2 regions of the Cytobacillus sp. BC1816 genome follow, and region 1 is predicted to be linked to the other one. Evidence: predicted binding sites of a transcription regulator. Region 1 holds the regulator's gene; the other holds the start of a gene.

Region 1 (5,764 bases):
GTCAAATTCAGAAGTTGTTTCTTCCATTTGCGTGCGAATTTGGTTAACACGACCGCCGATTTGCGCGCTGTCTCCAGCACCCTCAACGATTGTAGTGTTTTCTTTTGTAACAACTACTTTAGTAGCGCGTCCTAAAGAGTCGATTGTAGCAGACTTAAGGTCACGGCCAAGCTCTTCTGTAATTACCTCGCCGCCAGTTAGAATCGCGATGTCTTCTAACATAGCCTTACGACGGTCACCGAAGCCAGGAGCTTTAACAGCAACTGCATTGAAAGTTCCGCGAAGCTTGTTAACTACCAATGTAGCCAAAGCTTCACCTTCAACATCCTCAGCTACAAGCAATAGCGGCTTGCCTTGCTGTACCACCTGCTCAAGGACAGGAAGGATTTCCTGGATGCTTGTGATCTTCTTATCAGTGATTAAGATATAAGGGTTTTCAAGAACCGCTTCCATCTTATCAGAATCTGTTACCATGTATGGAGAAGCATATCCGCGGTCGAATTGCATACCTTCTACCACATCAAGCTCAGTAGTGAATCCTTTAGATTCCTCAATTGTGATAACACCATCGTTGCCAACGCGCTCCATAGCTTCAGCGATTAGCTGGCCAACTTCATTGTCAGCAGCTGAGATCGCAGCAACTTGAGCGATAGATTCCTTGTTTTCAATAGGCTTTGAAATAGTTTTTAATTCTTCAACAGCCGTAACAACCGCTTTTTCAATACCTTTGCGGATGCCCATTGGGTTAGCGCCTGCAGTAACGTTCTTAAGACCTTCACGGATCATTGCCTGAGCAAGAACAGTTGCAGTTGTTGTACCGTCACCGGCAACATCATTTGTTTTGCTTGCAACTTCAGCAACAAGCTTTGCACCCATGTTTTCGAAAGCATCTTCAAGTTCGATTTCTTTCGCAATTGTCACACCATCATTAGTGATAAGCGGAGAACCGAACTTCTTCTCAAGAACCACGTTGCGTCCTTTAGGTCCAAGAGTTACTTTTACCGCATTTGCAAGGGAATCCACACCGCGAAGCATCGCGCGGCGAGCTTCTTCACTAAATTTAATCTCTTTAGCCATTGATAAAAACCTCCTCAAAAATTTTAGCTTTATCTTTTAATAATCTTCGTCTGATCGGCGATTAGCCAATTACAGCAAGAATGTCATTTTCGCGTAAAATTAAATATTCTTTGCCTTCGTACTTTACTTCAGTACCGGCATATTTTGAGAAGATGATACGGTCGCCGTCAGCAACTTCAAGGGCAACACGCTCACCATTTTCAAGAACGCGGCCAGTTCCCACAGCTACAACTTTACCTTCTTGAGGCTTCTCTTTAGCAGTGTCCGGCAGTACGATGCCGCTTGCAGTTTTTTCTTCAGTTTCAACAAGCTCGATAATGATTCGATCACCTAGTGGCTTTAACAAGTGAAACAACCTCCTCAAATAATATGTAAATATTTTTATTTATTAGCACTCTCTCTGTATGAGTGCTAACACAATTATTATATTAATGAATCTCATTTCTATTTGCAAGGGTGAAGCTTAAATTTTTTAGAAAAAATTTCATTCGCCCATACACGCTATTTTTCGACACAGACAACCTCTTAAGTATGCTTTGGAACTCTTCTCTTTAACCATGGTATTCTCCTGCTTTGATACTGATATTTGAAACCCGCTCCTTATTAAGAGTACAATGGCTTTAGGACTTGTTTTCCAACACTCAGATTAAGGAGTATAACATTTTGAAGAAGGAATATTGGTTTATATTAATAGCTTATATTGCCATGCAGCTGTCCAGTTTGTTTGGCGTTCCGCTTGTGTTATTTATTGCAGATGCCCTCGGACAGAATCCCGAAAACATGCAGATCATGGCTGTAGCCTACTGGCTTGTCATCAGTTTTACGGTTACACTGATCATTACGCTTCTATTATTAAGAAAAGAGATGAAAAGAGGCCTGGATAGGGATGCATCTTCCGCAGCAAACTCAGCGGGCTGGGCAATTGGGGGTATATTTTTGGCCCTGATCGCTCAAGCTACTGCTGCCAGCATTGAAAATATGATTGGCATTGAAATGGGGTCTGAGAATACACAGCAGATTATCCGGATTATTGAAGCATCGCCAATCGTAATTTTAATCAGCTCGGTTATCGGGCCAATACTTGAGGAGATTGTCTTTAGAAAAATTATTTTCGGTTCACTCCATAAGCGCTTCAACTTCTTCCTATCGGCCCTGATCAGCTCAGTCATCTTTGCACTTGCCCATTTTGAGCCTGAACATGTACTGCTGTACTCGGCAATGGGGTTCACATTTGCTTTCTTATATGTCAAGACGAAGCGGATTATTGTCCCGATTTTTGCCCATGTGGCGATGAACACCTTTGTTGCGGTTATCCAGCTGAATCAGGATAATATGCAAAAATGGTTAGAAGAAATGGAAAAAATGCAGAGCTTTATCAGCTTTTTCTAGCATAGTGAAATGCTGTGCAGAGTTTTAAACTTATTGGGGGATTTTGATGAGAAGCACACCTTTGTTTTCAGGCTTTATTTACATCCTTCTCGGATGCCTTTTCACTTTTATAGCCATACAGAATATTCAGCGTGAAGAAACCTGGGGATTCTTTACTTATTTTCTGATCATAATTGCCACATTCGATTTAGGCACCGGTCTGCGGATGGTTGGCATGCATTTTAAAATGAAAAATAAAGTGAAAAAATGAGCCCGCAAAAGGCTCATTTTTTACAGTTGTTCGGGATAGTTTTTCAGAAAATAAACCAGTGACTGCAATTCTACTGCCAGATCGATATGGTGAATCCGAATCGAGGCTGGCACAGTAAGCCTCGCAGGTGTAAAATTAAGGATTCCTTTTATTTTCGCATTCACCATCCGATCGGTAATAGCCTGGGCAGGCGGTGCCGGCACTGTTAAAATCGCCACCTGAATATTATTATTTATAATAACTTCTTCAAGGTCATCCATATGATGAACCGGCACATCACCGATACTCGTGCCAACCTTACTCTCATCAACATCAAAGGCTACTTCTATTTTGGTATTATTATTTTTAAGAAAATTATAGTTAAGAAAGGCTGTTCCTAAATTCCCTACCCCGACCAAAGCTACTTTAGTCAGTTCATCCTGGTCAAGAGTCTTCCGAAAGAAGCTCAGCAGGTAATTCACATTATATCCATATCCTTTTTTCCCTAACGCACCAAAGTACGAAAAGTCGCGGCGGATTGTAGCAGAATCTACCTTTACCGCCTCACTCAATTCTGCTGAAGAGACTCTTTGTTTGCCTGATGAGTGAAGGTTTTTTAGAAAGCGGTAGTATAAAGGCAGCCGTTTAGCTGTTGCCTGCGGTATCTTAATTGGTTCATTGGCCATTCGTCCATCCCCATTTCTTATGATGAATTAATTTCTTTTAAAATCTCCGTTTTTCCCGCCTGTTTTCTCTATTAAAAAGGTTGGCCCAATCACCATTCCTTTATCGACAGCCTTGCACATGTCATATACGGTCAACGCACAGACAGAAGCGGCTGTTAACGCTTCCATTTCCACACCCGTATTTCCCTTCGTTTTTACAGAAGCAGTAATGATCAGGACATACTCTTCCTCTTCCGCCTTCCATGAAAATGAAATGTCCACGCCCTTAAGCGGCAGCGGATGGCACATCGGAATAATGTCCCATGTTTTCTTGCTCGCCATAATGCCTGCAGTCTGTGCAACAGCGAGTACATCCCCTTTTTTCATGGAGTTGGATGTTATTTTCTCATATATCTCCTGATTAAGAGTAATACTTGATTGAGCAATGGCTGTCCTTGCCGTCTCAGGTTTATCGCTGACATCCACCATTTTTGCCCTGCCCTCTTGATTAAAATGAGTAAAATCCGCCATTCAAAACACCTCTCTTCAAAATCATACACTATTTTTCTGTTACTTTGTATGTGCTTTGTATTGTTCTTCACATATTTATTTGCCTTTTGTCTTGATTTAATGCCCTTCAGAAGGGCTTATAGTCCTGTCTCCTTTATTGCCGAACATATATGAATGAGTTACACTTACTCTATACCCGAGGTGAAAGAACATGATACTATTACAAGTCAATCAGCTGGCAAAAAATTTTGGCGCTGATCCCATTTTAACCAATATAAAGCTTGAAGTACAAACCAGGGACAGGATTGCTCTAGTAGGGCGCAATGGTGCAGGAAAATCCACCCTTTTAAAAATCATTGCCGGACAAATGACATATGACTCCGGTGAGATTATAAAGCCAAAGGAAGTAACAATTGGCTATCTTGCACAAAATACCGGACTGGAATCAGAGTTATCCATTTGGGATGAAATGCTGACTGTTTTTAGTCATCTGCAGCAGCAGGAAAAACAGCTTCGCAGCCTTGAAGGACAAATGGCGGACCCTGATGTCCTAAATAATTCTGATGCCTATGAACGCATCTTAAAAGAATACGACAAGCTTCAGGTTGATTTCAAAGAAAATGGCGGCTATCAATATGAGGCAGATATCCGTTCCATTCTCCATGGACTCAACTTCAGTTCATTGGGCTATGACACTAAAATTTCATCATTGAGCGGCGGCCAGCGTACTAGAATGGCCCTTGGTAAACTTCTGCTGACAAAGCCTGATATCTTAATACTGGACGAGCCTACCAACCACCTGGATATTGAAACATTATCATGGCTTGAACAATACCTGCAGGGATACAATGGCGCCATTCTAATCGTATCCCATGACCGATATTTCCTTGATAAGGTCGTTTCTCAGGTTTACGAGATTTCCCGCAACCAAATAAGAAAGTATCCGGGAAACTACAGTTCATATCTGGATCAAAAAGCGGCTAACTTCGAAAGAGAAATGAAGCAATTCGAGAAACAGCAGGAAGAGATCGCTAAACTGCAGGATTTTATCCAGAGAAACCTTGCACGTGCTTCCACAACCAAAAGGGCACAAAGCCGCAGAAAGCAGCTGGCCAGAATGGACGTGATGGACAGGCCGCTGGGAGACGAGAAATCAGCTTCTTTTGGCTTTAACATTGAACGGCAATCGGGCAATGAGGTTTTAAATATTCATTCTCTTGCTATAGGCTATGAAGAGATAGTCAGCGAGAATATTTCACTGCGACTGGCAAGAGGCGACAGCATAGCACTTGTAGGGCCAAATGGAATTGGCAAATCCACTTTGCTCAAAACCATCATCAAAAAAATCTCTTCTTTTTCCGGGGAGATTCAGTACGGTTCCAATGTGACAATTGGCTACTATGACCAGGAACAGGCGGAACTCACCAGCAACAAAAGAGTCCTAAACGAATTATGGGATGAATACCCGCTAAAACCGGAAAAGGAAATCCGGACGATACTTGGGAACTTTCTTTTCTCTGGTGACGATGTTCTTAAAACTGTTTCAACACTGAGTGGCGGTGAAAAGGCACGTCTTGCACTTGCGAAGCTTATGATGCAGAAATCCAATTTCTTAATCCTCGACGAGCCTACAAACCATTTGGACCTGGATAGCAAAGAAATTCTTGAAAATGCATTGATCGATTATCCTGGAACGATTCTCTTTGTATCTCATGACAGATATTTTATCAACAGAATCACAACAAAGGTAGTTGAACTTTCCGGCATTGGGGCAACAGAGTATCTCGGCGATTATGATTATTATGTGGAAAAAAAGCAGGAACAAGAGGAACTCCTTGCACTTAATGAGCAAGACAAATCCACCGCATCACAGCCTGTTAAGCAGGAGAAAAAT
Region 2 (5,764 bases), 500 kb from region 1:
TGGCTATCGTAGTACTGAAAGATGCGAGGAATGAACAGAGGATTAAGAAAATGATAGATCAAAATCCTGATCTGCAAATTAGGCATACATTCAATCAGGCGTTTAATGGCTTTTCAGTTATAGGAAAGCAATCTGCATTGCAAAGCCTGCAAAAGATAGAGTCAGTATCTTCTGTTTCACCGGTTAATACCTATCATGTACATTCCGATGACAATATCAAGCTGATTGGCGGCATTAAGGCCAGAGGCTATTATGACAGAGATAATCAGCGCCTCACAGGCAAGGGTGTGAAAGTAGGCGTAATCGATACCGGCATTGATTATAATCATCCCGACTTGCGAAGGAGCTATGGCGGCGGACATGATCTGGTGGATAATGATAAGGATCCAATGGAAACAAAGGCTGCCAGGGGACAAGGCACGCTGCACGGCACTCACGTCGCCGGAATCATCGCGGCAAATGGCAGGATTCAAGGGGTCGCACCAGAAGCAACCATTATCGCCTACAGGGCTCTTGGACCAGGAGGAAGCGGAACAACAGAACAGGTGATAGCGGCCATCGAACAGGCGATAAAGGATAAAGTTGATGTGTTAAACCTTTCCTTGGGAAATAACGTAAACGGACCTGACCTCCCAATAAGCATGGCCCTGAATAAAGCAGTTGAAAAGGGAATAACGGCTGTCACTTCATCGGGCAATTCCGGGCCGAATATTTGGACAGTCGGATCACCGGGCACAGCGTCGAAGGCTATTTCTGTAGGAGCCTCTACACCAACGATGAAGGTGCCTTTTTTGAACATAGGCGGGCGGGAAATTCGTCTTGATTTGCTGCAGGGTTCAAAGGATTGGGAGTTTGACCGATCCTATGAACTGATCGATGGAGGACTAGGTCATCCTGAAGAATTGAAGAATGCCGAAGGGAAAATGGTATTAGTGGAAAGAGGTGAGCTAACGTTTACTGATAAGGCAGTCCATGCAATGGAAGCAGGAGCAGAGGGAATCATTATTTTTAATAATACGCAAGGCAGGTTTTTTGGCAATCTGGACAGTGGTGTTCCAATTCCGGCAGCGGCGTTATCAAAGGAAGAAGGAGAGGAGCTCAAGAGAGATATTAATGAAGGAAGACACCTTGCCCGGACAAATATAATAGAAGAAAGGGACATCCTGGCTGACTTCAGTTCCCGCGGTCCGGTTACATCTACATGGGAAATCAAACCGGATATTGTGGCACCCGGAGTCGCCATAAATAGTACCATTCCTGGCGGTTACCTCCCGCTGCAGGGGACAAGCATGGCCGCTCCGCATGTCGCAGGGGCCTGTGCCATCTTGAAACAGGCTCATCCCGAATGGGGGCCTGAACAGATTAAGGCTGCACTTATGAATACCGCTAAGCTTCTAAGGAATACAGATGGAGAAACATATAGAACTTATGAGCAGGGAGCAGGCAGAATTCAGCTTGATAAAGCGCTGAGAGCAGAAACACTTGTCCTCCCGGCATCTCTGCAGTTTGGGAAATTTCAGATCGCGGACAGGCTGCATGAACACAGCAGTTTTATTACAATTGAAAATATAAGTGAGAAAACGCAGACCTATTCCTTTTCTGCACCATATAAGGAACAGGGCATCAATTGGGAAATACCTATGGCGTTTCAACTAAACCCCGGTGATAAGAAAAAGGTGGAAATCAAAATGTCGGCAGATCCTACTCTTTTAAAGAAAAAAATCCATGATGGGTACCTGCTGATGAAGGCTGGTGCCGAAAGCATTAGAATTCCCTATCTTTATGTGCTTGAAGAGCCGGATTATCCAAGGGTGATGGGGTTCGGACTGGGCAAGGGAGATAAGCCGGGCACTTACCGCTATGAAGTGTATCTCCCTGGCGGTGCAGAAGAGTTCGGAATTGCCATGTTTGATTCGGAAAGCCTCCGCTTCATGGGGTTTCTGGATTGGAAAAGAAATGCAGGCAAGGGACAGCTGCTGCAGGAAATTCCTGCAGATAAGCTTCCTGGGCCTGGGCTGTACCTTGCAAAGGTATTTGCCAAAAAAGCAGGCAAGGAAGATTGGATTGAAACCTATCTCTTTGTGAGGCCGGATGGGCAGCTTGGGGACCCGGATCCTTCAGCAAACAAGCGGACCACTCAAAGTAAATGATCATGCCAAAATAAAGCGTTTTCAGGAGCGATGCAGAAATTCGCTCCTTTTTCAATAGATATCCGAAAATTAAATGTGATAAATATGTGAACATACCATATTTTTACCTTTTTGTTTGTGAACTTTTTCACTCCAAACGCATTGACATTGACAAAGCCCTATTGTATGCTTACAAAGGGTAAAAGATGATAGGGTTTTCAAAATATTTGTGCAGACATATTTCCCACTTCTGCATGATGTTAATGTGATTAATTATGGCCTCAAAACCCACTTACCATTCTCTTGAGGGAGGATGCGTTTTTATGCGTCAAAAAGACCGCAACCCATTTAAGGCGATGGCCTTAATGTCCGCCATTCTTTCTCAGTTAGTAGGTTCCACGCTCATTGGCATTTTCGCCGGAAGGTGGCTTGACAGCAAGGCAGGAACAGAGCCGTTATTCCTATTGGTCGGCTTGTTCATTGGACTGGGCGCCGGGATTTACGCCATGCTTCGCTTAATCCAACATTTCTTCACAGGAGAATAAACATCATGCCGGAAATCAAAGTAACTTTTCAAAGACAGCGAAAATACATATTCCTTTTGTTGTCTGCATACGTTCTCGGCTGGGGGTTTACACCTTATCAATCTATTTTTCTGGGCTTGATCTTTGGTACAAGCTTAAGCCTGTTCAATTTGTGGCTGATTTCACGAAAGGCGCTGCAGTTTGGAGAGGCAGTCGAGAGAGGCGAGAAGGTGCGTTCACTTGGAACGGTATCCAGAATGGCTACAGCAGTTTTTGCTGTGATGATCGCTCTGGAATATCCCGATAAGCTGCATCTGATCAGTGTGGTATTTGGATTAATGACATCCTATATTGTCATTATGATAGATTATTTTCTTCAATCTTTTCAATTACGTAAATAGCGGGAAGAGAGGTGAACACTATTGCATCATGAAGCTCCTATAGTGGACTTTTTAGGATTGAATTTTAACTTATCAAATGTACTGATGATTACAGTGGCAAGTGCTGTTGTTTTCATTATTGCTTTGCTTTCAACCCGTCGATTGGCCATGAAACCAACGGGGATGCAAAATTTCTTCGAATGGATTATGGATTTTGTTAAGAATATCATTAACAGCACGATGGACTGGAAGACAGGCGGAAGATTCCATATTCTTGGATTAACCCTGATCATGTATATCTTTGTTTCAAACATGCTCGGACTTCCGTTCGCAATCACTTATGATCACACTTTATGGTGGAAATCGCCGACAGCCGATCCTGTTATCACATTAACATTAGCGGCAATGGTTGTTGGGCTTTCGCATTACTATGGCGTAAAGCTTAAAGGAGTAGGAGAATACGGCCGTGATTTTATCAGGCCAATGCCTTTCTTGTTCCCATTGAAAATCATTGAAGAGTTTGCAAACACTCTGACGTTGGGACTTCGTCTTTACGGTAATATCTATGCAGGTGAAATCCTGCTGACATTGCTTGTCGGAGGACTGGCTCACGCCGGTGTAGGCGGAATGCTTGCGGCAATCCTGCCGACACTTGTATGGCAAGGATTCTCAATCTTTGTCGGATCTATCCAGGCATTCATTTTCTGTATGTTAACAATGGTTTATATGGCACACAAAGTGAGCCATGACCATTAATATATACCTGTTCATTTCATGGACAAAACATTTTAAACAAATAAATTTTCATACAATTTAAGGAGGAACTCAATAATGGGTCTTTTAGCAGCAGCAATTGCAATCGGTTTAGCAGCACTAGGTGCCGGTATCGGTAACGGTCTTATCGTATCAAAAACAGTTGAAGGTATGGCTCGCCAGCCAGAAGCTCGCGGTATGCTTCAAACTACAATGTTCATCGGGGTTGCGTTAGTAGAGGCTGTTCCGATCATTGGCGTTGTTATCGCGTTCATGGTTATCGGCGGTTAATTAATACTGTACCAATCGTTCTAAATGGCGAAGATCATTCTATGAACCTTCGCCATTCCTTTATGTTTTTTACCGTAAAACTAAATCGGAATCATGCATATGACTCCGTTTCATAAGTGGAACAACTCTTGAAGGGAGTGAATCGAGGGTGTTAACAAACAGTCTAGTTTTAGGCGCTGCAGGCGGCGGTTTTAACGGCGGGGACATTTTGTACCAGCTGATCATGTTCATCATCTTGTTGGCATTGCTGAAAAAATTCGCGTGGGGTCCTTTAATGGGCATTATGCAGCAGCGTGAAGAGCACATTGCCAGTGAAATCCAAGCGGCAGAAGAAAGCCGTACAGAAGCAAAAAAACTTTTAGAAGAGCAAAGAAATCTTTTAAAAGAAGCACGTACAGAAGCACAGGGCCTTATCGAAAATGCGAAGAAACAAGGCGACGTGCAGCGTGAGGAGATCATTGCGGCTGCCCGCACTGAGTCTGAACGCATTAAGGAATCTGCTAAGCTTGAAATCGGGCAGCAGAAAGAACAGGCGGTTGCCGCTATCCGCGAGCAGGTCGCTTCATTGTCTGTCCTAATTGCTTCCAAGGTTATTGAGAAGGAATTAAGCGCAGCTGATCAAGAAAAGCTGATCAATGAATACATTCAAGAGGCAGGAGAAAAGCGATGACGGGCTCCACAGTAGCAAAGCGCTACGCGTTGGCTCTTTTCCAGCTTGCGAATGAACACCAGCTTCTTGACCAAATGGAAGAAGAGCTTCGTGCAGTGAAAGAAGTAGTAACTAATAACTCAGATTTAAAGTCTGTATTGAAATCTCCAAAGCTTTCAATTGAGAAGAAAAAAGAGATTTTAAAAGACGCATTTGCATCTGTGAACACGTTTGTACTAAATACGTTAATGATATTAATTGAACGCCACCGTGAAGATCATATCTCTGATGTGGCAGATCATTTTATAAGCCTTGCGAATGATAAAAAAGGGATTGCGGATGCAAAAGTATACACTGTTCGTCCGCTGACCGATGCAGAGAAGGAAGCATTATCTGTGTCATTTGCGGCTAAAGTTGGAAAAAAATCACTTCGTATTGACAATATAGTTGATACTAACTTGCTCGGCGGCATCAAGCTTCGAATCGGAAACCGGATTTTCGACGGCAGCTTGCGCGGGAAGCTTGAGCGTCTTGAACGTCAATTATTAGGCTAAGATTCGTAGATAGGGGTGAAACTCATGAGCATCAATGCTGAAGAAATCAGTGCGCTGATAAAAAAGCAAATCGAAAACTATCAGTCGGAAATTCAAGTGAGTGATGTAGGTACGGTTATCTCTGTTGGTGACGGTATCGCTCGTGCTCATGGCCTCGACAATGTCATGGCTGGAGAACTTGTTGAATTTTCAAACGGCGTTATGGGTATGGCACAAAACCTTGAAGAAAACAACGTCGGTATTATTATTTTAGGACCATTTACAGAAATCCGTGAAGGCGATGAAGTACGCCGTACGGGCCGCATCATGGAGGTACCGGTTGGTGAAGAACTGATCGGCCGCGTAGTAAACCCTCTTGGACAGCCAGTAGATGGAATGGGACCAATCAACACAACAAAATCACGTCCAATTGAAAGCCCGGCACCAGGTGTTATGGATCGTAAATCTGTACACGAGCCGCTTCAGACAGGGATCAAGGCGATTG

Evidence for each region. The regulator Rex, encoded in region 1, represses fermentation and respiration genes when NADH is low (regulators of the CRP and FNR family bind a similar motif). The targets are predictions, from matches to a motif close to TTGTGAAATATTTCACAA.
Region 2: a site for Rex is predicted at 2,266-2,283, ahead of ACR42H_RS25740 (AtpZ/AtpI family protein). Genes of this name have one in related genera too.

Annotation. Positions count from the first base shown of each region.
Region 1 covers NZ_CP195611.1:278,818-284,581, reverse strand. The annotation lists gene groL (chaperonin GroEL) at 1-1,077, opposite strand, end outside; gene groES (co-chaperone GroES) at 1,139-1,423, opposite strand; gene ACR42H_RS01585 (CPBP family intramembrane glutamic endopeptidase) at 1,741-2,466, shown strand; gene ACR42H_RS01580 (YdiK family protein) at 2,513-2,716, shown strand; gene ACR42H_RS01575 (redox-sensing transcriptional repressor Rex) at 2,737-3,381, opposite strand; gene moaC (cyclic pyranopterin monophosphate synthase MoaC) at 3,409-3,891, opposite strand; gene ACR42H_RS01565 (ABC-F family ATP-binding cassette domain-containing protein) at 4,082-5,764, shown strand, end outside.
Region 2 covers NZ_CP195611.1:5,120,971-5,126,734, reverse strand. The annotation lists gene ACR42H_RS25745 (S8 family serine peptidase) at 1-2,150, shown strand, start outside; gene ACR42H_RS25740 (AtpZ/AtpI family protein) at 2,453-2,674, shown strand; gene ACR42H_RS25735 (ATP synthase subunit I) at 2,680-3,054, shown strand; gene atpB (F0F1 ATP synthase subunit A) at 3,076-3,789, shown strand; gene atpE (F0F1 ATP synthase subunit C) at 3,865-4,077, shown strand; gene ACR42H_RS25720 (F0F1 ATP synthase subunit B) at 4,226-4,747, shown strand; gene ACR42H_RS25715 (F0F1 ATP synthase subunit delta) at 4,744-5,280, shown strand; gene atpA (F0F1 ATP synthase subunit alpha) at 5,305-5,764, shown strand, end outside.